Regions from separate parts of the Aerococcus tenax genome, predicted to be linked through region 2. Evidence: predicted binding sites of a transcription regulator. Region 2 holds the regulator's gene; the other holds the start of a gene.
What was found. Region 2 encodes HrcA, which represses chaperone genes, less so after heat shock. Its sites were predicted from a motif close to TTAGCACTCNNNNNNNNNGAGTGCTAA; they were not measured.
Positions count from the first base shown of each region.

Region 1 (11,370 bases), 750 kb from region 2:
ATTATATTTAATCAAATGGTTAATTTTATGGTTATCTAAATAAGTAAGGTTTTCTTCGCTACCATAACCAGCATCAGCTATAATGCATTTCGGGAAATTAGGAAAACTTTCAACAAAGGGTTGTAAAGTCCGCGTGTCCGTCGGATTGTGGAAAATATCATAATGAAGGACAAACTGGTTTTCAGTCGCTACTTGGATATTGTATCCCGCTTTCAATTGCCCATTCATCATATGATCATCTTTCATTCGCATGAACGTAGCATCAGGATCTGTTTTTGAATAGCTGTTTCTTCCGTTAAATGTTTCAAACTGTTTGGCATACTTTTGTTTGCGGGGTAGAAAATCTTTACTCACTTTACGGTAATGTTTTTTCAAACGACGACGTTCTTGTTTACGTTGATCTGGCCCTTTTACAGGAGTTTCCTCAATATCTTCAGTGAGTTTATCGATTTCTTCCTTAAGAACTTTAGATATCTCTTGAAGCATATTTTCTTCTAGATCTAAATTTTCATCATATTGGATGCCAGCATCAACCATCGGTTGAATTTCATTAAAGTAATATTCACGTGAAGTCACTTTTAATTGCTCTGCATATTTTTCAGTTGCCTTTTTCCAAACAAAAGAATATTTATTGGCATTCGCTTCAATTTTAGTTCCATCTATAAAGCAATTTTCTAAATGAATTAATTTCTCTAACTTTAACTGAGTGGTAAACTCAACGAATAAATTTTCTAATAAACATCTACAATTTTCTGAGGAACGGAAGCGATTAATCGTTCGATAGCTAATAACTTATTGAGCGACTAGCCACTGCATGGGTATATTTTCAACCATTAATTCTTCTATTTTTCTTCCACTAAATACGCCTTTACTATAAGCGTATAAAAGCGCCATAATTAAAGGTTTTGGATGATAGGCAGGACGTCCGTCCTGGGTACTGAAGCTTTCAAAATGTTTTTCATCCAGAGATTCAATAAAATTATAGATTGAAAATACAATATGATCTGGATCGATACATGCAGATAATTCTAGTGGAAGTGTTGTTTGATTCATGTTATATTGTATGTACACAAGAAGCACCCCTTAATCTTTAGTGTGGTTACTAATATTATAGCAGGGTGCTTTTTTTATACCTAATTTTAAGTAAAAGGGATAAGAAATTAGTGAAAACTAACTTCTTATCCCTTTTTATTTCGAGGCTTTTGTCCCAGCCTCTTTCAATCTTTATCCTATTCAGTTTTCGGATTAATACATACCTGGTGCGCCTGCTCCTGCAGCTGCATCATTTCCTGCATTTTCTTCTGGATGGTCAGCAACAACTGCTTCAGTAGTTAAAATCAAACCAGCTACTGAGCCTGCATTTTGTAAAGCAGAACGTGACACCTTGGTTGGGTCAACCACACCATCAGAAATCATGTCTACCCATTCACCACTAGCAGCGTTGTAACCAACGCCTTGGTCTTTATCGTGAATGTGTTCTACAATGACAGAACCTTCTAGACCAGCATTTTCAGCGATTTGGCGTAGTGGGGTTTCGAGGGCACGGACCACGATGTCTGCACCAGTTTGTTCGTCACCTTCTAAGGAGTCAACGACTTCTTTCACCTTGTCTTGGATATTCATGAAGGCAGTACCACCACCAGCTACGATACCTTCTTCAACCGCAGCACGAGTAGCGTTTAAAGCGTCTTCGATACGTAATTTACGTTCTTTTTGTTCAGATTCGGTCGCTGCACCCACGCGAACAACGGCAACCCCGCCAGCTAATTTAGCAAGACGTTCTTGTAATTTTTCACGGTCATAGTCAGAAGTAGTTTCTTCAATTTGTTTTCTGATATGAGCCACACGTTGTTCCAATTGTTCCTTGTTACCCTTACCTTCAACAATGGTGGTATCGTCTTTAGTAATGGTTACGCGGGCAGCTTGACCTAATTGATCAATGCTGGTGTCTTTCAATTCAAGACCTAAGTCTTCAGTAATAACTGTCCCACCGGTAAGAACAGCTAAGTCTTCTAATTGTTCTTTACGACGGTCACCGAAGCCAGGCGCTTTCACAGCAACGACATTGAATGTCCCACGAATCTTGTTCAAGACTAAAGTAGGAAGTGCTTCACCTTCAACATCGTCAGCCACTAATAATAAGGATTTACCTTGTTGTACGATTTGTTCTAATAATGGAAGGATATCTTGGATATTAGAAATCTTCTTATCAGTGAGAAGGATGTAAGGATCATCGAGAACAGCTTCCATCTTATCGTTGTCGGTTACAAAGTATTGGGATAAGTAACCGCGGTCAAATTGCATCCCTTCAACAACGTCTAAGGCAGTGTCCATGGATTGTGATTCTTCAATGGTAATGACACCATCTTGGCCTACTTTTTCCATAGCGTCTGCAATTAATTGACCTACTTCTTGGTCGCCGGAAGAAATTGCCGCAACGTTAGCAATAGATTCTTTAGCATTCACTGGAACAGAAATTTCTTTCAAAGCTTCTACTGCCTTGCGGATAGCTTGATCCATCCCACGACGAATGCCCACAGGATTTGCCCCTGCTGTCACGTTCTTAAAGCCTTCATGGACGAGAGCTTGAGTTAGGATGGTAGCGGTAGTTGTCCCGTCACCAGCAACATCATTGGTCTTAGAAGCGACTTCAGAAACTAATTTAGCTCCCATATTTTCAAAGTGATCTTCTAATTCAACGTCTTTAGCAATGGTCACCCCATCATTGGTGATTAATGGAGACCCATAGCTACGTTCTAGGACAACGTTACGTCCCTTAGGTCCTAAGGTCACTTTCACGGTATTAGCTAATTTATCAATACCTTCTACTAAAGATTGTCTTGCATCACTTGAATATTTAATATCTTTGGCCATTCTATCTATCTCCTATTCTAAATCTAAGCATGATCGAGAATTCAATGTTTTTTTGTTGGTTGTCGAAGTTCAGTCAATGATTATTCAACTACAGCAGTTAAATCTTTTTCTTTAATGATGAGGTAATCTTCCCCTTCATAGCGGATTTCGCTTACTGCATATTTTTCAAAAATAACTTGGTCGCCCACTTTAACTTGAGGGGTGTAGTCATCAGTAGCATCAGCAACGGCTACCACTTGACCTACTTGAGGTTTTTCTTTAGCAGCAGATGGTAAAACGATGCCAGAAGCAGTTTTTTCTTCCTCTTCTTGGACTTGAATAATCACACGTTCATTTAACGGCTTTAACATTTAAAATATCCCTCCAAATTTAACATACTAATTAATAACACTTTTAATGATTTGTTAGCACTCATCATCTCCGACTGCTAACTTACAATATTTATAGTAAAACATTTCCAGATATAAATCAAGTAATTCGTTGACTTTTTTTGACCTTTTTTCTTTTTATCACTTTAAAAGTATAAATTATCATTTAAAAAGTATATGCCCGTAAAGTTAGGAAATTGAGATGAGAGTGTGACAAAAGTCAAAAGAGCCCTGAACCACTGGAACAAACTATGGAAGATAGGCACAAGCCTATCGCACATAGTTTGTGAAGTGGACGTCAGGGCTGACTTTGGGAACACGTTTTGATTAGATAGTTCGTATTTTGAAAAGAGTCTGGGACTTTTGTCCCAGACTCTTGATTTTTACTATTAATGACAAGAAAAAAGCCCTCACTTGAAGAGGGCTTTACTAAGCGACTGGCATAAGTTAGACCTGATCATTCTGTCAGGTTCCTGCTAACTTCTGCTAGTTCTACTAATTTTTCTTTTTATTGTTGCCATTTCGATTACCAATATAGTAAATCAGAGTTTGCAGCTCATTGGCTAAATCGACGTTTTGGACATGAATATCTTCAGGAACATCTAAAACCACCGGCGTAAAGTTCAAGATGCCTTGAATACCGGCTTCTCCTAATTCACTCACGGTATCTTGGGCGACCTTTTCCGGAACGGTCATAATAGCAATCAGAATTTCCATTTCTTGAATCCGTTCCTTTAATTCACTCATGGGGTAAACCGGTACCCCACTATGGACGGTTCCTACAATCTCAGGATTAATATCAAAGGCCGCCCCAATCCGGATATTATTGGTCCGTTTAAAGTTATAATTTAATAAGGCGTTCCCTAAATTACCGACCCCGATTAAAGCCACTGTGGTGAGGCGGTCTTGGTAGAGTTGGCGACTAAAGAAGTCCAATAGAGCTTCAACATCATAGCCATAACCACGCTTCCCTAGGGCACCAAAATGTGAGAAATCCCGGCGAATAGTGGCGCTGTCCACTTTGATCGCCTCACTGAGTTCACTGGAAGAAATCCGTGTCTTACCCATATTCTTAAAATTATGCAAGTAACGGTAATAAAGCGGTAACCGCCTAGCCGTTGCACGTGGAATTTCCTTCATGTTTCCACTCCTTTTCACAAGATATCAAATACATTTTATCACCTAAATCATAAAATGGAAAGAACTTTGTGAAAAATCACATAAATCTTTTTGGCTAATTTTCATTAATTTTAAAACTTTGTGAATAATCCCGCCCCTTTCTAAGGGAAAGTTCACAAAGTCAAAAATATCTATCGATAAAATATGATACACTAGTGAAGACAATAATAAACGATTTAGGAGGAAAGGATCCAATGATTGTATTACAAGGATCAAAACTCATGCGACGTTTTGGCTCCGATATTCTTTTCCAAGATGTCCAAATGACCATCCAAGATAATAGTCGGACTGCCCTAGTCGGGCGAAACGGCACTGGCAAATCAACCCTACTCAAAATGTTGGCAGGGATCGAAGAGCCTGACCAAGGGCAAGTCACCCGGGCTAAGGGAAAGACCATTGCCTACATGGACCAACATGCCGCCATTGAAAACAGTCAACGGACGATCTATGAAGAAATGCGGTCAGTTTTTAAGGAATCTATCGCTCTCATCCACCATGCCGAGCAAGCCGCTCAAGACTTGGCCGATGCCCAGGATGAAGCAAGCTACCAAGAGGCCCTCAAACGCTATGACCAATTACAAGAAGAAGTCAACCAAAGCAATGCTTACGGTTATGATTCCGAGATTCGCATGGTCCTCCACGGCTTTCAATTTCCCGAATCAGATTACGACAAACCCATTAACCAATTATCTGGTGGTCAACGGACGCGACTAGCCCTGGCCAAGGTCCTCCTTGAAAAGCGCGATATTCTCATCCTCGACGAACCCACCAACCACTTAGACATTGAAACCCTAACCTGGCTAGAAGATTACCTACCTTCCTATCCTGGAGCCCTTTTGATCGTCAGTCACGACCGTTATTTCTTAGACCATGTCACCAATGAAACCTATGAAATGACCGGACACAGTATGGAATATTATAAGGGGAATTATTCCTTTTACCTCAAAGAAAAGGCTGTTCGCCTAGAAAGCTGGCAAAAGGCCTATGATAAACAGCAAAAGAAAATCGCCAAGTTAGAAGACTATGTGGCTCGTAACCTTGTTAGGGCTTCGACCACCAAGATGGCCCAGAGTCGGCGTAAGCAACTCGAAAAGATGCCCAAAATCGAAAAGCCTAAGCAAGACGAAAAAAGTCCCCACATTCAATTTCTAACGGACAAGTCCAGTGGCAATGTGGTCCTTACTGCTGACCACTTAGGCATTGGTTACGATGATCACTTACTTTCTTATCCGATTGAGATGGATATTAGAAAGCAACAAGCTATCGCAGTGGTGGGACCCAACGGCGTGGGTAAATCTACCCTCTTAAAAACCATTATCCAAGAAATTCCCACCATCAAGGGGGAAATTCACTATGGGGCTAATGTGACCATTGGCTACTATGACCAAGAATTAGCCAAACTCCACAGCAATAAGGATGTCCTCCACGAACTTTGGGATGACCATCCGACCATTAACGAGGAAAACATTCGTACCATCCTGGGGTCTTTCCTCTTTTCCGGACAAGACGTGGAAAAATCTGTCGCCATGCTGAGTGGAGGGGAGAAGGCCCGGCTTGCCCTCGCCAAACTTTCCTTTAACCACGATAATTTCTTGGTTCTCGACGAACCAACCAACCACTTGGATATTGATTCTAAGGAAATCTTAGAAAATGCCCTGATTGAATACGACGGCACCCTACTTTTTGTTAGCCATGACCGCTATTTTATTAATCGAATTGCTACCCAAGTTCTTGAAATTAGTCCCGAGGGCTCTACCCTCTACCTAGGCGATTACGATTATTACCTTAGTAAAAAAGCCGAGCAAGAAGCCCGGCTAGCCGAAGAAAATAAAGATAATCAAACCAGTCCTGCTGAAGAAAAGCCAGCATCCAGCCAGTCCGCCCAAGCCTATCAAAATCGTAAGGAACGCCAAAAAGAAAAAAGAAAACTCCAACGACAAAGCGAAAAAATCGAAGCAAGTATTGAAAGCTTAGATGAAGAAATGGTAGAAATTCAGGAAAAAATGACTGATCCTGACATTTTACAAAATTACTATGAATTAAACCAACTCGACCAGTCCCTTAAAGACAAACAAGCCCAACAAGAAGAACTCTTTAAGGAATGGGAAGTCGTTCAAAGTCAATTAGAAGACTTTGACCAATAAAGATAAAAAAGGTATGCGCACAGGAGAACTCAAGATCAAGTCCTCCTGTGCGCATACCTTTTCTTTTTAGGCTTCCAGCCATTCGGTATGAATGACCTCAATGGGGTACCAGGCTTCAATTTTATCGAGATAGTTCAGCAAGCGTTGCCGGCTCTTACTGTATGAATTAGAAACAAGGCCAAAAGCAACTACCGCTTGGTTGACTAAGTCTAAGTCAGCAATCTCAGCAGCAGTCATCTTTTCACGTTGTTGGGCCCGTTCCACCATACTTTTGACGATCCGGCGCTTATCCTTCAAAGTATAAGCTTGGTCAATAATAAAAGTGACTTCTAAACCAATTAAGACCATCTTTCCTCCCTAAGCTTTCTCTAAAAATCAAGTGACCTCCGCCTAAGGGCAACTAATTTTCATCACCTAAGTCTAGACCTGGGTTGGCATCTAAATCTAAGCCGACAAAATCACCCTTTTGGTATTGCGGGTAGGCAGCTGCAGCGATCATGGCACCATTATCTCCGCATAGACTCAGAGGCGGATAGGACAAGCGCACTTCAGGGTGTTGCTTGGCTAGCTCAGTTTCTAAGCCTTTTCTAAGAGCAGAGTTAGCAGCTACCCCGCCAGCAACCACTAATTGTTTAACCGGGTAAGCAGCGATGGCCCGCATGGTTTTAGTTACTAGGACCTCAACAGCCGCTGCTTGGAAACTGGCTGCCACATCATAAGGATTTAATTTTTCCCCTTTTTGTTCCGCATTATGGGTATGGTTAATGACCGCTGATTTCAGTCCACTATATGAAAAGTCAAAATTATCCTCATTGATCATGGGGCGGGGATAGTCATAAATGGCCTGACCTTCTTGGGCCATTTCATCCATGCGTTTACCCCCAGGATAAGGAACCCCTAAAATACGGCCGACCTTATCATAGGCTTCCCCCACAGCGTCATCACGGGTATCGCCGATTTTTTGATAGTGGCCGTCTTCTTTCATATAGACCAATTCCGTATGTCCCCCACTGACCACTAAGGCTAATAAAGGGAAAACCATTTGATCAGATATATTATTGGCATAGATATGACCTGCCATATGGTTGACGCCGATTAAGGGTTTGTCATGGGCAAAAGCCAGGGTTTTAGCCGCAGTAATCCCGATAAGTAAAGAGCCCACTAAGCCAGGCCCCTTGGTAACCGCCACAGCATCGATCTCTGGCCAGGTTACGTCTGCTTCCTTCATGGCATAATCAATCACCTGAGTGATTTGCTCGACATGGTGGCGGCTAGCGATCTCTGGGACTACCCCGCCAAAACGCATATGACTTTTAATTTGTGTGGCAACGACATTACACTTCATCTCTTTGCCATCAATAACGATCGCTGCACCGGTTTCGTCACAGCTTGATTCAATTCCCAATATTGTTGTCACTGGTCGATCTCTCCCATAAATAAACTTTTGCATCTTCATGATTATCTTGGTAATAGTTTTTGCGCTGGTCAATACACTTAAAGCGCTGGCTCTCATACAAGGCCTGAGCAGGGATGTTGTGGGCACGGACTTCTAAGAAACAACGGGCTAAGCCTTGTTCTTCTAAGTGGACCAGGGCTTGAGTCAAAAGTAAGGCCCCCAAGCCCTGGCGCCTTCTTTGGGGGCTGACTGCAAAATGTAATAATTCCCCTTCATCAGCCAATAATTGAAAAGTCGCTGCCGCTAAGACGACTTGCTTTTCATCTAGCAAGAGGAATAAATAGAGCCGCGGACTGGCTAAGCCCCGTTCCAACCAATCCCTGGCGATGTGAGGCATACGGTCAAAAGCCTCCTGGTAAAAAGCCAACACCTGCTGACTAATCCCGGGAATCTGTTTGGCCTCCGGTCGGTGGTAGACTATGATTTGCTTCATCTTCTTGGGCAACCTGGTGGACTTCATTTTGCCAAGTCAAAGTGAGCGCATCTTCATGATTATCACGATAATAACGCGCCATCTTTCCTGTTGCCTTAAACCCCTCTCGTAGATAGAATTTCTTGGCACCTTCATTGGATAAACGCACTTCTAAGGTTATCGAGTCGCGTTCCAGCTCAGGAGCTAAGTGTTTGACCAAGTCTAAGAGCTTGGACCCAATCCCTAAGGACTGGTAGCTGGGTCGTACGGCTAAATTCGAAATGTGAATCGATTCTTTGTCCCGCCGACAACCTACAAAGGCCAGCAGTTCTTTTTCCTTAAAAGCTTGTAGGTAAAAAGTTGACGGATTGTAAAGCATATCATTATAGATATCCTTCTTGGACCACATCTGATGCCCATCATAAGCCGCCCGCTCCAAAGCCACCATTTGGTCAATCCACTCCGAATCGGAGATGGCTAAATCGAGCTCCTGGTCTAGGCCATAAGTTAAAGTGGCCTTATCCAAATCGATCTGCTGACTCAAAGCCTGGCTGGGTTCATCAGCAAATAACTGGGTAATTTTATTGCCCAGTTGAAAGAGCCAACGATCAAAGCATTCTTTCCACATAATGGCCTCGGTTTGCTGCCGCTTCTTCGGGGTGTTTCTCCTCCCAACGCTCTTCGGCTTCCGCTAATTTAGCATACTCTGGTAAGAAAGTGGCGACATCTTCTTCCTCTAGTTCTAGCTTAGCCAGTAAGGAAGCGTGGATAACCCCTTTTTCTGCCGGTAATAACTTAGCTTGGTCTCTCAAGTGTTCTTTAATTAGTTCCTCAAATTGGTCAATATCCGAACTGATAAAATACAAGCTTTGGTCAGGACAAGCTGCCTTTAACTGGTCTAGCCAGTCTGCTAGCCGGTAATGCCCCATAGTTAGGCCTTCTACTTCCTGTCCATTACTATCATAAGCCATAGCAAAAACAGTTTGGCGTCTAGCATTAATCAGAGGACAAATGATGCCATCCTCTCCTGCGGCATTGGCAGCAATGGCTTCTAAACTGGTCACTGAATAAAGTGGAATATTTAAGGTCCAAGCCAAGGTTTTGGCAGTGGTTACCCCGATTCGAAGTCCAGTATAGGAACCCGGTCCCCGAGTAACAATCACCCGATCCAGGTCACTTACTTCCCAAGCAACCGTGGTAAACAACTGTTTAATCAAGGGTAAAAGGGCTTTAGAGTGTTTAATTTTAGTATTTGTGGTGATTTCCATTTTGCTGGTCTGATCTTCAATCAGCGCAATACTCATAGAAACCGTTGATGTATCGATAGCTAATGTTCGCATGATAATCCCCTTTGTGCTTCAAACTCATGTAGGTCTATTCTAACATTATTATAGGAATGGGGCTAGGTGCTAGCTTGGCACTTAAAAGCAAGAAAGTTGCAGGCTAATCAGATACTTGGTATATTGTACTAGCTGCAAAAAGCTTAAGGTCAACTGACCAAGATTAAAGGAGGTCTTAACATGGACGAATTACTCAAACGCATCAATGAATTAGCTAAAAAACAAAAAGAAGACGGCTTAACTGCCGAAGAAAAGGAAGAACAAACACAACTTCGTCAAGAATATTTGAAGATCTTCCGCGGTAACTTCAAAAACATCATGATGAATACCAAAGTCATCGACCCTGAAGGCACCGACATTACCCCAGAAAAACTCAAACAAGCCCAAGCGGAACACCACGGCAAAGGCCAATCGAAATAACCCTTCTTCATTAAAACTGCTGAATGAATAATAAATAAACAGCTGCCAAGAGCGGACCGGTATGATACATACTTGTGACCGCTCTTGGCAGCTGTTTTTGTATCTAGAAATTAGACGCCTAATTTTTCTTTGAGCGCTTCAGTTAAAATCTTTAGAAATTATAAGCGGGAATGTTTATCACTTATCGCTTCAGTAAGTAACTGCGATAAATCAAATTCATCTACAATAGCCAAACTTTCAGCCCATCGAGGGATACTTAGGCTGACATCAACTAATTCATCAAGGTTTAAATACCTCAGAAACATCCGTCACCACCATCGGTATAATCGATTATACATCAAAAAGTGCGATATTATTTGTATCATGAATTCAAATACTAAGAATGTACCGTAACCATTATTCAAATTAACTAATTTTCTTACAGAATTAATCTCATTATATAAAAAAGACTTCTTAATTGAAGTCAAGAAGTCTCCCCCGCAAGTGCAGGAATATTCAATCTAAACCATTGATAACTGTGCTGTTACCTAACAAGAAGGCCACCAGCTATTCCCCTGCTTTGATTTCATCAGAAATCTCTAAATAGATTGGGGTGTGGTCTTGACGGGTGCCGGAATCAATCATTTCCGACTTTTCAACAGCGTCAGCAATACGGTCACTGACCAAGAAATAGTCAATTCTCCAGCCGGAATTATTAATTTTGCTGGTCTTGACCCTTTGTGCCCACCAGCTATAGACGCCTTCTACATCCCCATGAATGTGACGGAAAGTATCAGTAAAGCCCTGGTCTAATAGCTTGGTAAAGCCAGACCGTTCTTCATCAGTAAAACCGGCTGATTTATGATTATTTTCCGGATGAGCTAAGTCGATTTCCTTATGAGCCACATTAAAGTCACCCGTCGCTATCAAGGGCTTTTCTTGGTCTAATTGACTGAGATATTGGGCATATTTTTCATCCCAAACTTGACGTTCATCTAAACGTTTCAAGCCATTCCCAGCATTAGGGGTATAAACTTGAGTAAAGTAAAAGCTCCCAAAGTCGAGAGTAATGATCCGTCCCTCACTATCCATGGTATCTGGCGCTCCAATCTTAGGATAGGAAATACTTGGTTCAAGGTTGTTTTTGTAGAGAACCATATTCCCGGCATAGGATTTGCGGGCTGGTTCGACTGAACTG
Region 1 covers NZ_CP127382.2:218,530-229,899, reverse strand. Annotated here, with positions in the region: partial or broken gene DBT50_RS01100 (IS1182 family transposase) at 1-1,071, opposite strand, end outside; gene groL (chaperonin GroEL) at 1,246-2,874, opposite strand; gene DBT50_RS01085 (co-chaperone GroES) at 2,955-3,224, opposite strand; gene DBT50_RS01080 (redox-sensing transcriptional repressor Rex) at 3,738-4,382, opposite strand; gene DBT50_RS01075 (ABC-F family ATP-binding cassette domain-containing protein) at 4,616-6,565, shown strand; gene DBT50_RS01070 (DUF503 domain-containing protein) at 6,632-6,913, opposite strand; gene tsaD (tRNA (adenosine(37)-N6)-threonylcarbamoyltransferase complex transferase subunit TsaD) at 6,966-7,982, opposite strand; gene rimI (ribosomal protein S18-alanine N-acetyltransferase) at 7,960-8,454, opposite strand; gene rimI (ribosomal protein S18-alanine N-acetyltransferase) at 8,399-9,061, opposite strand; gene tsaB (tRNA (adenosine(37)-N6)-threonylcarbamoyltransferase complex dimerization subunit type 1 TsaB) at 9,042-9,773, opposite strand; gene DBT50_RS01045 (DUF896 domain-containing protein) at 9,954-10,193, shown strand; gene DBT50_RS01040 (hypothetical protein) at 10,352-10,498, opposite strand; gene DBT50_RS01035 (exodeoxyribonuclease III) at 10,740-11,370, opposite strand, start outside.
Region 1: the regulator HrcA is predicted to act here: its motif matches at 3,279-3,305, upstream of DBT50_RS01085 (co-chaperone GroES).

Region 2 (11,370 bases):
AGGACTTGTGATTTTTATGGGCACTGAGTACGGATTGAGTTTAATTGCAACTGGTGATAATGCCTTAATGGCAGAAGCTAACGAGATTCGAACGGACCACGTGCAATTAGTGGGCTACATGATTTCCAATGCCTTGATTGCTCTATCGGGGGCTTTAATCGCTCAGTATAACGGCTATGCTGACCTATCAATGGGAACCGGAACCATCGTCATTGGTCTAGCTGCCATTGTGATTGGCGAAGTCTTATTAAGCCAAGTAAAATTACCAAGTCGTTTATTGTCAATTATTTTGGGTGCGATTATCTACCGAGTAATTATCGACTTAATCATGAAATATATTCCGATTTTACCAAGTGATATCAAGATACTATCCGCCATAGTCTTAGCAATTATCCTATGGGGCCCACAAGTAGAATGGAAGACTAAGAAAAGCGCTCATTTAAATGATTAAAGAAAGGAAAATGATCATGAATGAATTAGTTCAATTAAAGAATTTAAATAAGGTATTTCAAACGCAATCGAGTAAACCCCATCAGGTCATTAAAGATTTAAATCTTTCGATTAAAGATAACGATTTTATTAGTGTTATTGGCAGCAACGGCGCAGGAAAATCAACCATGATGAATCTTATTGCCGGAACGATTCCCTTGAGCTCTGGACAGATTTATTTAGACGACCGTGAAATTTCTGCTTTACCAGCTTATAAACGCGCAAAAATGATTAGTCGGGTCTTCCAAGACCCACAAATGGGCACAGCGAAATCCCTTAGCGTAGAAGAAAACTTAGCCATTGCTTATAAGCGAGGACACAAGCGCAGCTTTCAAACATCTATTACAAAAGATATGCGCGAAGAATTTCGCTCCCGTTTAAGTACCTTAGGCATGGGATTAGAAAACCGTATGCAAGAACAGGTAAGCTCATTATCAGGGGGCCAACATCAAGTCTTAACTTTACTTATGGCTGTCTTACAAACTCCAAAACTATTACTTCTTGACGAGCATACGGCTGCCTTAGATCCGCGCACAAGTGCAATGGTAATGTCTTTAACCCAAGACTTGGTCAGCGAGTATCAATTAACTACTTTAATGATCACCCATGATATGAATGATGCGCTAACTTATGGCAATCGTTTAATCATGCTTCATGATGGCCAAGTAGTTGTTGATATCTCTGGAGAACAGAAAGAAAATTGTAGCATTGACGACTTACTACAACTCTTCCATCATAATGTCGGTGAAAGTCTCAATAATGATGAGTTATTATTAGCTAATTAAGTAAAGCCGAATTCTTTTAATGAAAGCGCTTTTTAGGTATACTGAGATTACATTTTTAACTGTATTTTGAGATGAAAGGGAGATAACAATGGATATTAAGGACCTTAAACTTGAAAAGCGTTATCAATTGTTAATTGATGGTGAATGGACTAATGGCAGTGGGCAAGACACGATTGAAGATTTTAGCCCGGCAAATGGCGAAAAATTAGCTGAAATTACCGATGCCACTGAGGAAGATGTCAATCAAGCTGTTGCCACTGCCCGTCAAGCCTTTCCTAAATGGGGAAGGACGGATGTCAAAGAAAGAGCCAAAATTCTTAATCAAATTGCTAAAGTTATCGAAGATAACCAAGAGCGTTTGGCTTTGATTGAAACGATGGATAATGGTAAGCCGATTCGAGAAACCCAAGGAGCTGATATTCCTTTAGCAGCTGACCATTTTCGTTACTTCGCTAGTGTTATTCGTAGCGAGGAAGATAGTTTTAAAATGTTAAACGACAATACCTTATCCATGGTTCTCCGGGAACCAATTGGCGTTGTCGGCCAGATTATTCCTTGGAACTTTCCTTTTTTAATGGCGGCCTGGAAAATAGCGCCAGCTTTAGCAGCAGGGGATACTATTGTATTAAAACCCTCCTCTTCCACTTCTCTAAGCGTTTTAGAGTTAGCTAAATTAATCAATGATCTTTTACCCAAGGGCGTATTAAATATTATTACTGGGAGTGGTTCAAAGAGTGGCGAATACCTCCAACACCATCCAGATATTGATAAAATCGCCTTTACCGGGTCAACTTCGGTTGGCCGCCAAGTAGGGATTTCAGCAGCTGAAAACCTCATCCCAGCTACCCTGGAATTAGGCGGAAAATCGGCCAATATTTTCTTTGAAGATATGGATATGGAACAAGCCTTAGAAGGAGCTCAATTGGGTATCTTATTCAATCAAGGGGAAGTATGCTCAGCAGGATCACGAATTTTAGTGCAAGAATCGATTTATGATGAATTTATCGGTCGCTTAAAAGAAGAATTTAAAAAGGTGAAAGTTGGTTTGCCTTGGGAAAAGGACACCCAACTAGGTGCCCAAGCTAGTCAAGCCCAACATCAAAAGGTGAGCGAATACATTCAAGTAGCTTTAGCTGAAGGAGCTGAAATTATTACCGGTGGTCATTCAGCTTCAGAAGGAGACCTTGAAAAGGGCTATTATTTTGAACCCACTTTATTATTAGCAGACAACAATATGCGGGTGGCTCAAGAAGAAATTTTTGGTCCCGTTGCTACTGTGATTAAATTTAAAGATGTCGAAGATGCCATCCGTATTGCTAATGATAGTGATTATGGTTTAGCAGGCGGTGTTTTCACTAAAAACTTAGACACAGCCTTTAAGGTAGCTCGTGGAGTAAGAACAGGACGAATTTGGATTAATACCTATAATAGCTTTGAAGCTGGGGCACCATTTGGGGGCTACAAGGATTCAGGGATTGGTCGAGAAACTCATAAAATGATTCTTAATGCCTATACTCAAGCGAAAAATATCTATATTAATTTAGCTGATGGCAGATCAGGCATGTATTAATCATTGTCTAAGTTGATCGAAACAGTCCTAGAAAAGCTAATTAAATAGTAAAACAACAAGGACTAGAAAGTGCTACTTCACTTGCTTAAAGAGACAAGTTGTAGCACTTCTAGTCTTTTTTCTTTGCATCTTAAAGGTGAAATATCCCTAAGCCTCTAGAAAATTTGTTATAATAAAAAGACGTGATGGAGAGGGAGGTTTCTATGCTAATTGAGCATGCTTTGGAAAAATATTTTGGCTATAAAACGTTTCGCCCCGGACAAAAGGAACTCATTGAGAGTATTCTAGCTGGTCGCGATAGTTTGGGGATTCTACCCACTGGCGGAGGCAAATCAATTTGCTATCAATTACCTGCTTTAATCTTACCTGGTATTACTTTAGTAATCTCTCCTTTAATCTCATTAATGAAGGACCAAGTAGATAGTCTTAATGAACATGGAATTCATAGTGTCTATCTCAACTCCAGTCTATCCAGTGAGGATTATTTTGCTGTCCTGGATAGGATCAATTCTGGACAAGTCAAGCTGATTTATGTATCACCAGAAAGGTTAAAGAGCGAGTCTTTTCTACAATTAGCGAATGACTTACCCTTAGATCAAATAGCTATTGATGAAGCCCACTGTGTTTCCCAATGGGGACACGACTTTAGAGCCTCTTACCGAGAGATTGCTAACTTTATTGGTCTGTTAAATCACCGACCGGTTGTGAGTGCCTTTACAGCCACAGCTACCAATCGGGTTCAACAGGATATTATTCATCAATTGGCTCTTGAGAACCCCTATGTCCTCATTAATTCCTTTGATCGTCCCAATCTGACTTTTGAGGTTATGGAACCAGAATCCAAGAAGAAGACTGTAATTGATTTAATAGATAAAGAAGAAGCAGCTATCATTTATGCTTCTTCTCGAAAAACTGTTGACCGTTTGAGTGAATGGCTAAGAGACCAAGGACTTCCGGTGAGCGCTTATCATGCGGGAATGAGCCCAGCAGACCGTATGGCTTCGCAAAATGACTTTATCTATGAGCGTACTAATATTATTGTGGCAACCAATGCCTTTGGGATGGGAATTGATAAACCTGATGTTCGGCGCGTGATCCATTATAACTTGCCCACTAATTTAGAGAGTTACTACCAAGAAGCAGGCCGGGCAGGCAGAGACGGCTTGCCGGCTAGAGCCATTCTTCTCTACAGCCCCAAGGATATCTTGACCGCTAAATTTTTAATTAGTCAAAGCAATGATCCCACTAGTGAAGGTCGCTTAAATGATATGATTAATTATGCAACGACCTCTTCCTGCTTGAGACAACACATTTTAGCCTACTTCGGTCAGGAAGCTCCTGACCATTGCCAAAATTGCTCCAATTGTTTGCAGCAAGTCAAAAAGATTGATGTCAGTCGAGAAGGACAAATGATCCTCTCTTGTATTGTTAGAATGGCTTATCCTTATGGCATGACCCTAGTCACAGATGTTTTAAAAGGTAAAAAACTCCAAAAAATTAAAGACAAACACTTTGACCAATTATCAACCTATGCTTTGTTAAAAGACATGAATGAGCAAACAATTAAGAATATTATTTCTCAATTAATTTCTGAAGGGGTCTTGGCGGTTAATGAATATAAGGGACTTAGCCTTACGGAAAAGGCGCTCCCAATTCTAAAAGGAAATAAGTGCCTTTATATTAAAGAATCTGCCTATATTCGATCAGAAAATAAACCGAAGACTAGTCAGAAAGCTCAATCATTGACTGATCATTTATCGCCAGAAGATGAAGAATTATTTGAAGCACTTCGTGAATTACGCTATAGTTTAGCTAGTGAAGAAAATGTTCCTGCCTATATTATTTTTAATAACCAGAGTCTCCTTGATATGGTGGAAATAAAGCCTAAGAACTATCAGGAATTTCTTGATATTAGCGGAGTAGGTCCAGTAAAGGCAGATAAATATGCAGATGACTTCTGTCAGTTAATCGAAGATTTTGTAAGTATTAAATAATAGGAGGTGAAGCCATGGATGGCATAATTCCTTTATGGAAGGAAAGAGGGATGACTAGTCACGATTGTGTCAATGCCTTACGAAAATTGTTAAAGACCAGGCGGGTGGGCCATACCGGTACCTTGGATCCCAATGTGAGTGGCGTATTGCCAATTTGTGTGAATAAGGCGACAAAAATGGCTAATTGGATCACTGATAAGCAAAAGGTCTATCAAGGAGAAATTACCTTAGGTTTTCAAACAGAAACAGAAGATTTGGACGGAAAAATTGTTCGCCAAACGCCTGTGAAGGAAGCTGTCGATGGACAGCTTATTCAAAAAGCTATGGATAGCATGTTAGGTACAATTACTCAAGTCCCTCCCATGTATTCTGCTGTTAAGGTTAACGGTCGAAAGTTATATGACTATGCCCGCCATGGTGAGAAGGTTGACCGCCCGAAAAGACTGGTTAATGTCTATGAATTTGACCTTATAAAGCCCTGCCGATACGATCAAGACCAGCAAGTGCAAAGTTTTAATTTTCGCGTCCGTTGTGGCAAGGGGACCTATGTGAGGACCCTTGCTTCAGACTTAGGAGAGGCACTAGGCTATGCTGCGACCATGACTGACCTTAGTCGGATAGCCTCGAGCCCCTTTACCCAATCACAATGCTTTACTTTATCTGAAATTGAAGATCAAATTAGTCAAGGAAAAAATGATTTTATTTTTCCCATCGATTTTTTGATCCAAGACTTAGTTCATATTGAGATTAGTGGCAAATTAGAAAAACTCGTCAGCAACGGGGCGGTTTTAAATAAAAATAATTTGGCCGAAGAATATCGAGACCAATTGCCGGTAGCTTTTTATGGCCAGCAAGGACTCATGGCTATTTATGGACAACATCCTAGTGATGAAGAACAAATGAAACCGTTAAAAATGCTGATATAACTGATGACTTTAACAATGAGGTGTCTTATGCAAGTAATAACCATTCATCATCCCATAGATCAGAATCTTAAAAATAATGAGGGCATCGTTTTAGCTTTGGGTTTTTTTGATGGCGTCCATCGTGGCCATCAAGCAGTGATTAAAGCTGCAAGGAAGGAAGCCTTCAAACGCAAGCTTCCATTAGCAGTGATGACATTTAATATTTCACCTTTAATTGTTAATCAAGACATTCACCCTAATCAAATGAAATACCTGACGCAAAATCAAGAAAAGATGCTTTTACTTGAGACTTTTGGGGTAGATCGGGTTTACTTAGTTGATTATACCAGTGCCTTTTCTAATCAAAGCCCCAAAGCTTTCGTTGATAATTATCTAGTTGGTTTAAATGCTAAGGTAGTTGTTGCGGGCTTTGATTATACCTATGGAGCTAAAGCCATAGCCAATATGAAAAACTTGCCAGACTATGCTGAAGATCGCTTCAAAATTATTGAAGTCCCCGTATTGAATGAAAATAATAATAAAATTGCTTCCAAACAGATTCGTAAGGAGCTGACTGAGGGATCACTGGAAGAAGCCAACCAGGCTCTAGGCTATCCTTACTTCTTCCGTGGTTTAGTTATAAACGGCTTTAAACGAGGCCGTACCCTAGGCTTTCCAACGGCTAATATCTATACCCAGGCCAGTACTTTAATTCCCAAAGTTGGTGTTTATTTGGTTCAATGTCAAATCAACCATCAGCTATTCTGGGGGATGGCTTCCATTGGATATAATGTCACTTTTGGTGATGATAATGACAAGACCATTGAAATTAACTTGTTTGATTTTGAATCAGAAATTTATGGTGAAGAAATGCTGGTATTTTGGTACGAATATTTACGGGGTGAAAAGAAATTCTCTAGTGTAGAGGCTATGGTGGAACAGTTGAATCAAGATAAAAGTGACTGTCTAAGTCGTCTACAAAAATATGAAAATTATCAAAATTAAATTCTCTAAAAAGTTGGTGTTGATTTTGCCAACTTTTTTATTTTGTCATTTTTTATGCGGCTAGGGACCGATCCAAGGTAAAGGTTGAGTCGCTAGTAAGTTATCTATCACTGCCAGCTGTTATTACTAAATAAGGGCTATCTTTTAACTTTATCTATGAAATCGTTTTGCTAAAGATCAAAATAGGAATTGTAATGACTAGGAAATTCTTTGAAAAACAGTTTGACTTTTATTGACATATGCACTTAACCATGTTAGTATATAGATATGTTAGCAGAAGGAGCTGTCAAGTGCTAAAAGAGGTGATAAGATGTTAAGTAAAAGACAAATTATTGTTTTAAAAGCGATTATTGACGCCTATAGTCAAAGTGAAGAACCGATTGGCTCTAAATCGATTCTAAAACTGACTGGCCTTGAGGCAAGTTCTGCAACTATTAGAAATGATATGGCAAAACTTGAAAAACTTGATTTGATTAAAAAGATGCACTCGTCTTCCGGAAGAGTGCCCACTGAAGCCGGCTATCGTTTCTACATTAATTATATTCTTCCCAAGAACGGTGGAATTATCGATAGTGGTTTAAGTGAAGCGGAAAATGAAAAGGTGAGTGAAATATTTCAATCACCTTACTTGGCCTTAGATGAAATTGTCAATCGCTCAACTGAACTTTTAGCTGAGCTAACTAACTATGTAGCGATTTCTTTAGGACCTGACGCTTACCATTATCACTTAGCTGGCTTTCGCTTTGTACCGGTAACTAGCCGGCAAGTGATGCTTGTCTTAGTGACAGAAGAAGGTACAGTGGAAACGCAAATCTATCGTTTGCCAGACAGTGTATCTATGGAAGCCTTAGAGGATATGGCAAATATAATTAACCGTGATTTAATTGGTTTAAGTCTTCCTAGTGTTCTTGTACGCCTGAAAAGTAACTATATGTCCTATTTTGATGAATCAATTCGACGTTTACTTTATGAAGGAAGTATAATCGAAGATTTACTAAAAAAAATGGATGCTTCACGCGTCTTTGTTAAAGGTAAGGCAAATCTTTATAACCATCTCTATCAAAGTGATGCTTATCAACAGGTAGAGAATTTAAATCGTCTATTTGCTAACCCTAACTTATTAGATACACTCATTGATCCTGGTGATCAAGGGATTCAAGTGAAGGTAGGTAAGGATATGCAGGCTGATGGCCTCAATCATTTATCTATTATGGCTACCAATTTTGTTGGTGGTAATAATGATCAACAAACGATTTCTGTGGCTATTCTCGGCCCAGAAAATATGTCTTACCTGCGTATGGCTCAACTATTTCAAGGTGTGAGACTACAGCTCAATCACTATATCGATTCATATTATAAAAATGATAAAGAGGAGGGGTAAACAGATGAGCAAAGTTCATGATAAGAACAATCAGGATGTTGACCCAGAAAATATAACTGAAGATGAAAAGTCAGTCCAGGATAAAAACAAGGCTCAAGATTTGAAACAAAATCAAAATAATAAAGCCGATAAGGATAATGAGTCAGAAAACCTGGCTGATGATGAGAAAAATAAAACCGCAGAAGAAGATAAAGAAGTCCATGAGAATGAAAAAGAGAGTGAACTTCAAAGTATAAAGAAAGAACTTGAAGACAAAAATGATCAAATTCTTCGCTTATCTGCGGAAATTAAGAATATTCAAAGAAGAAATAATAAGGAAAGACAAGATGCTGCTAAGTACCGTTCCCAACATTTAGCTGAAAAACTCTTAGGTGCAGTTGATAACTTAGAACGGGCCTTGACTATTGAAGCAGATGATGAAGCCAGTCGCAGTATGAAACGCGGCATTGAAATGGTACTGGAAAGTATTCAAAGTGCCTTTAATGATGAAGAAATTAAAACGATTGATCCTAAAGGTGAAAAATTTGATCCTAACTTCCATCAATCCGTTTCATCTGTCCCTGCTAATGACGGTCAAGAATCAGATACTATAGTTGAAGTCTATCAAAAAGGCTATGTCATCAAAGACCGTGTCTTAAGACCAGCTATGGTAGTCGTTGCACAATAATAAAAAAGGAGATAATAAATAATGAGTAAAATTATAGGAATTGACTTAGGAACTACAAACTCTGCCGTTTCAGTATTAGAAGGTGGAGAACCAGTAATCATTACTAACCCAGAAGGCAATCGTACTTCACCCTCTGTAGTAGCTTTTAAAGATGGCGAAATTCAAGTAGGAGAAGTCGCTAAACGCCAAATGGTGACAAACCCGAATACAGTTGCTTCGATTAAACGTCATATGGGGGAATCCGGTTACAAGGTTCATGTCAATGACAAAGATTACACCCCAGAAGAAATTTCTGCTATGATCTTACAATACCTAAAAGGTTACGCAGAAGATTACTTAGGAGAAAGTGTAAGTAAGGCTGTTATTACTGTGCCAGCTTACTTTAATGACGCTCAACGTCAAGCAACCAAAGATGCTGGTAAAATTGCCGGCTTAGAAGTTGAACGGATTGTTAACGAACCTACTGCAGCTGCTTTAGCTTATGGTTTAGACAAAGATGATAAAGATGAACAAATCCTAGTCTTTGACCTAGGTGGCGGGACCTTTGACGTTTCTGTCTTAGAACTCGGTGACGGTGTCTTTGAAGTCTTATCTACTGCCGGCGATAATAAATTAGGTGGGGATGACTTTGACCAACGCATTGTGGATTACTTAGTTGAAGAATTTAAGAAGGATAATGGGATCGATCTTTCCAATGATAAAATGGCTATGCAACGTCTCAAAGATGCTGCAGAAAAAGCGAAAAAGGATTTATCCGGAGTTACTTCTACACAAATCAGCTTACCATTCATCTCTGCTGGTGAAAGTGGCCCATTACACTTAGAATTAACCTTAACTCGGGCAAAATTCAACGAACTTACTGATGACTTAGTTGACCGGACCACTAAACCCGTTCAACAAGCCTTAGCTGACGCTGACTTATCCAAGTCAGATATTGACCAAGTGATTTTAGTTGGTGGTTCTACCCGTATTCCGGCAGTGGTTGACCATGTTAAAGAATTAACTGGCCAAGACCCACACCGTGGTGTTAACCCTGATGAAGTGGTTGCTATGGGTGCTGCTATTCAAGGTGGTGTGATTACTGGTGACGTTAAAGACGTTGTCTTACTCGATGTTACTCCACTATCCTTAGGTATTGAAACCATGGGTGGGGTCTTCACCAAATTAATTGATCGGAACACGACTATCCCAACCTCTAAATCCCAAGTCTTTTCAACGGCTGCAGATAACCAACCCGCTGTAGATATCCACGTTTTACAAGGTGAACGTCCTATGGCTGCTGACAACAAGACTTTAGGTCGTTTCCAATTAACCGATATTAACCCAGCTCCTCGTGGTGTTCCTCAAATCGAAGTGAAATTTGATATTGACAAAAACGGGATCGTTAATGTTTCAGCGACAGACAAAGGCACTGGTAAAGAACAAGCGATTACCATTCAATCTAATTCCGGTTTAACCGATGAAGAAATTGACCGCATGATGAAAGATGCTGAAGCTAACGCTGAAGAAGATAACAAGCGTAAAGAAGAAGCAGAATTGAAGAATGAAGTTGAACAAATCATCCATCAAACTGAAAAAACTACTAAAGATGTTGAAGGTAAAGCAGATCAAGCAGATATTGATAAAGCCAACCAATTAAAAGACGAATTAAAGGCTGCCCAAGAAGCTGGAAATACTGATGAGATGAAGGCTAAGAAGGACGAATTAATGGAAGTTCTGCAACAATTAACGGTAAAACTTTACGAAGCTAACCAAGCAGAGGGCCAAAATGAAAATCAAGATAATAATGATGATGGTACCGTTGAAGGTGACTTCGAAGAAGTAAATGACGATAAATAATCGACTATAGTAGGCTTGTCCCTGGCTTAAGGCAGGGACAAACTACTGTATCGAGGATAAGGGGGTAAAATATGGCTAAAGGAGATTACTATGACATTTTAGGTGTCAGTAAAGACGCCAGCCAGAAAGATATCAAGCGTGCTTACCGTAAACTAGCAAAAAAATACCATCCTGATTTAAACCATGATCCCGGTGCTGAAGAAAAATATAAAGAAGTAACGGAAGCATATGAAGTTTTAAGTGATGAAAACAAACGGAAACAATATGATCAGTTTGGTCATGCTGGTGCAAATGGTGGCTTCGGTGGCTTTGGCAATGGAAGTTATCAATCCTACTCAGGACAAGGTTTCTCTGGCTTTGAAGATATCTTCGATCAGTTCTTTGGTGGTCAAGGTGGCTTCGGTGGCTTTGGCTCGTCTGCTAGCCAACGGTCTAGGACTGCACCTCGCCGTGGGGATGACTTACAATACACCATGGATTTAAGCTTTGAAGAAGCTATCTTTGGTAAAGAAGAAACGATCTCATATAAACGCGAAGAAGCTTGCCAGGTTTGTGAAGGCTCTGGTGCTAAGCCGGGAACGTCGAAGAAAACTTGTCCAACCTGTAATGGACAAGGGGTCGTTCAACAAGTAAGAAATACCCCATTTGGACAAATGGCTAGTCAAACCACCTGTAGCCAGTGTCAAGGTGAAGGTAAAATTATCGAAGACCCATGTACTAATTGCCAAGGAAGCG
Region 2 covers NZ_CP127382.2:972,226-983,595, forward strand. Annotated here, with positions in the region: gene DBT50_RS04705 (ABC transporter permease) at 1-451, shown strand, start outside; gene DBT50_RS04710 (ABC transporter ATP-binding protein) at 468-1,274, shown strand; gene DBT50_RS04715 (aldehyde dehydrogenase family protein) at 1,363-2,844, shown strand; gene recQ (DNA helicase RecQ) at 3,048-4,838, shown strand; gene truB (tRNA pseudouridine(55) synthase TruB) at 4,853-5,764, shown strand; gene ribF (riboflavin biosynthesis protein RibF) at 5,792-6,748, shown strand; gene hrcA (heat-inducible transcriptional repressor HrcA) at 7,059-8,129, shown strand; gene grpE (nucleotide exchange factor GrpE) at 8,134-8,796, shown strand; gene dnaK (molecular chaperone DnaK) at 8,818-10,635, shown strand; gene dnaJ (molecular chaperone DnaJ) at 10,707-11,370, shown strand, end outside.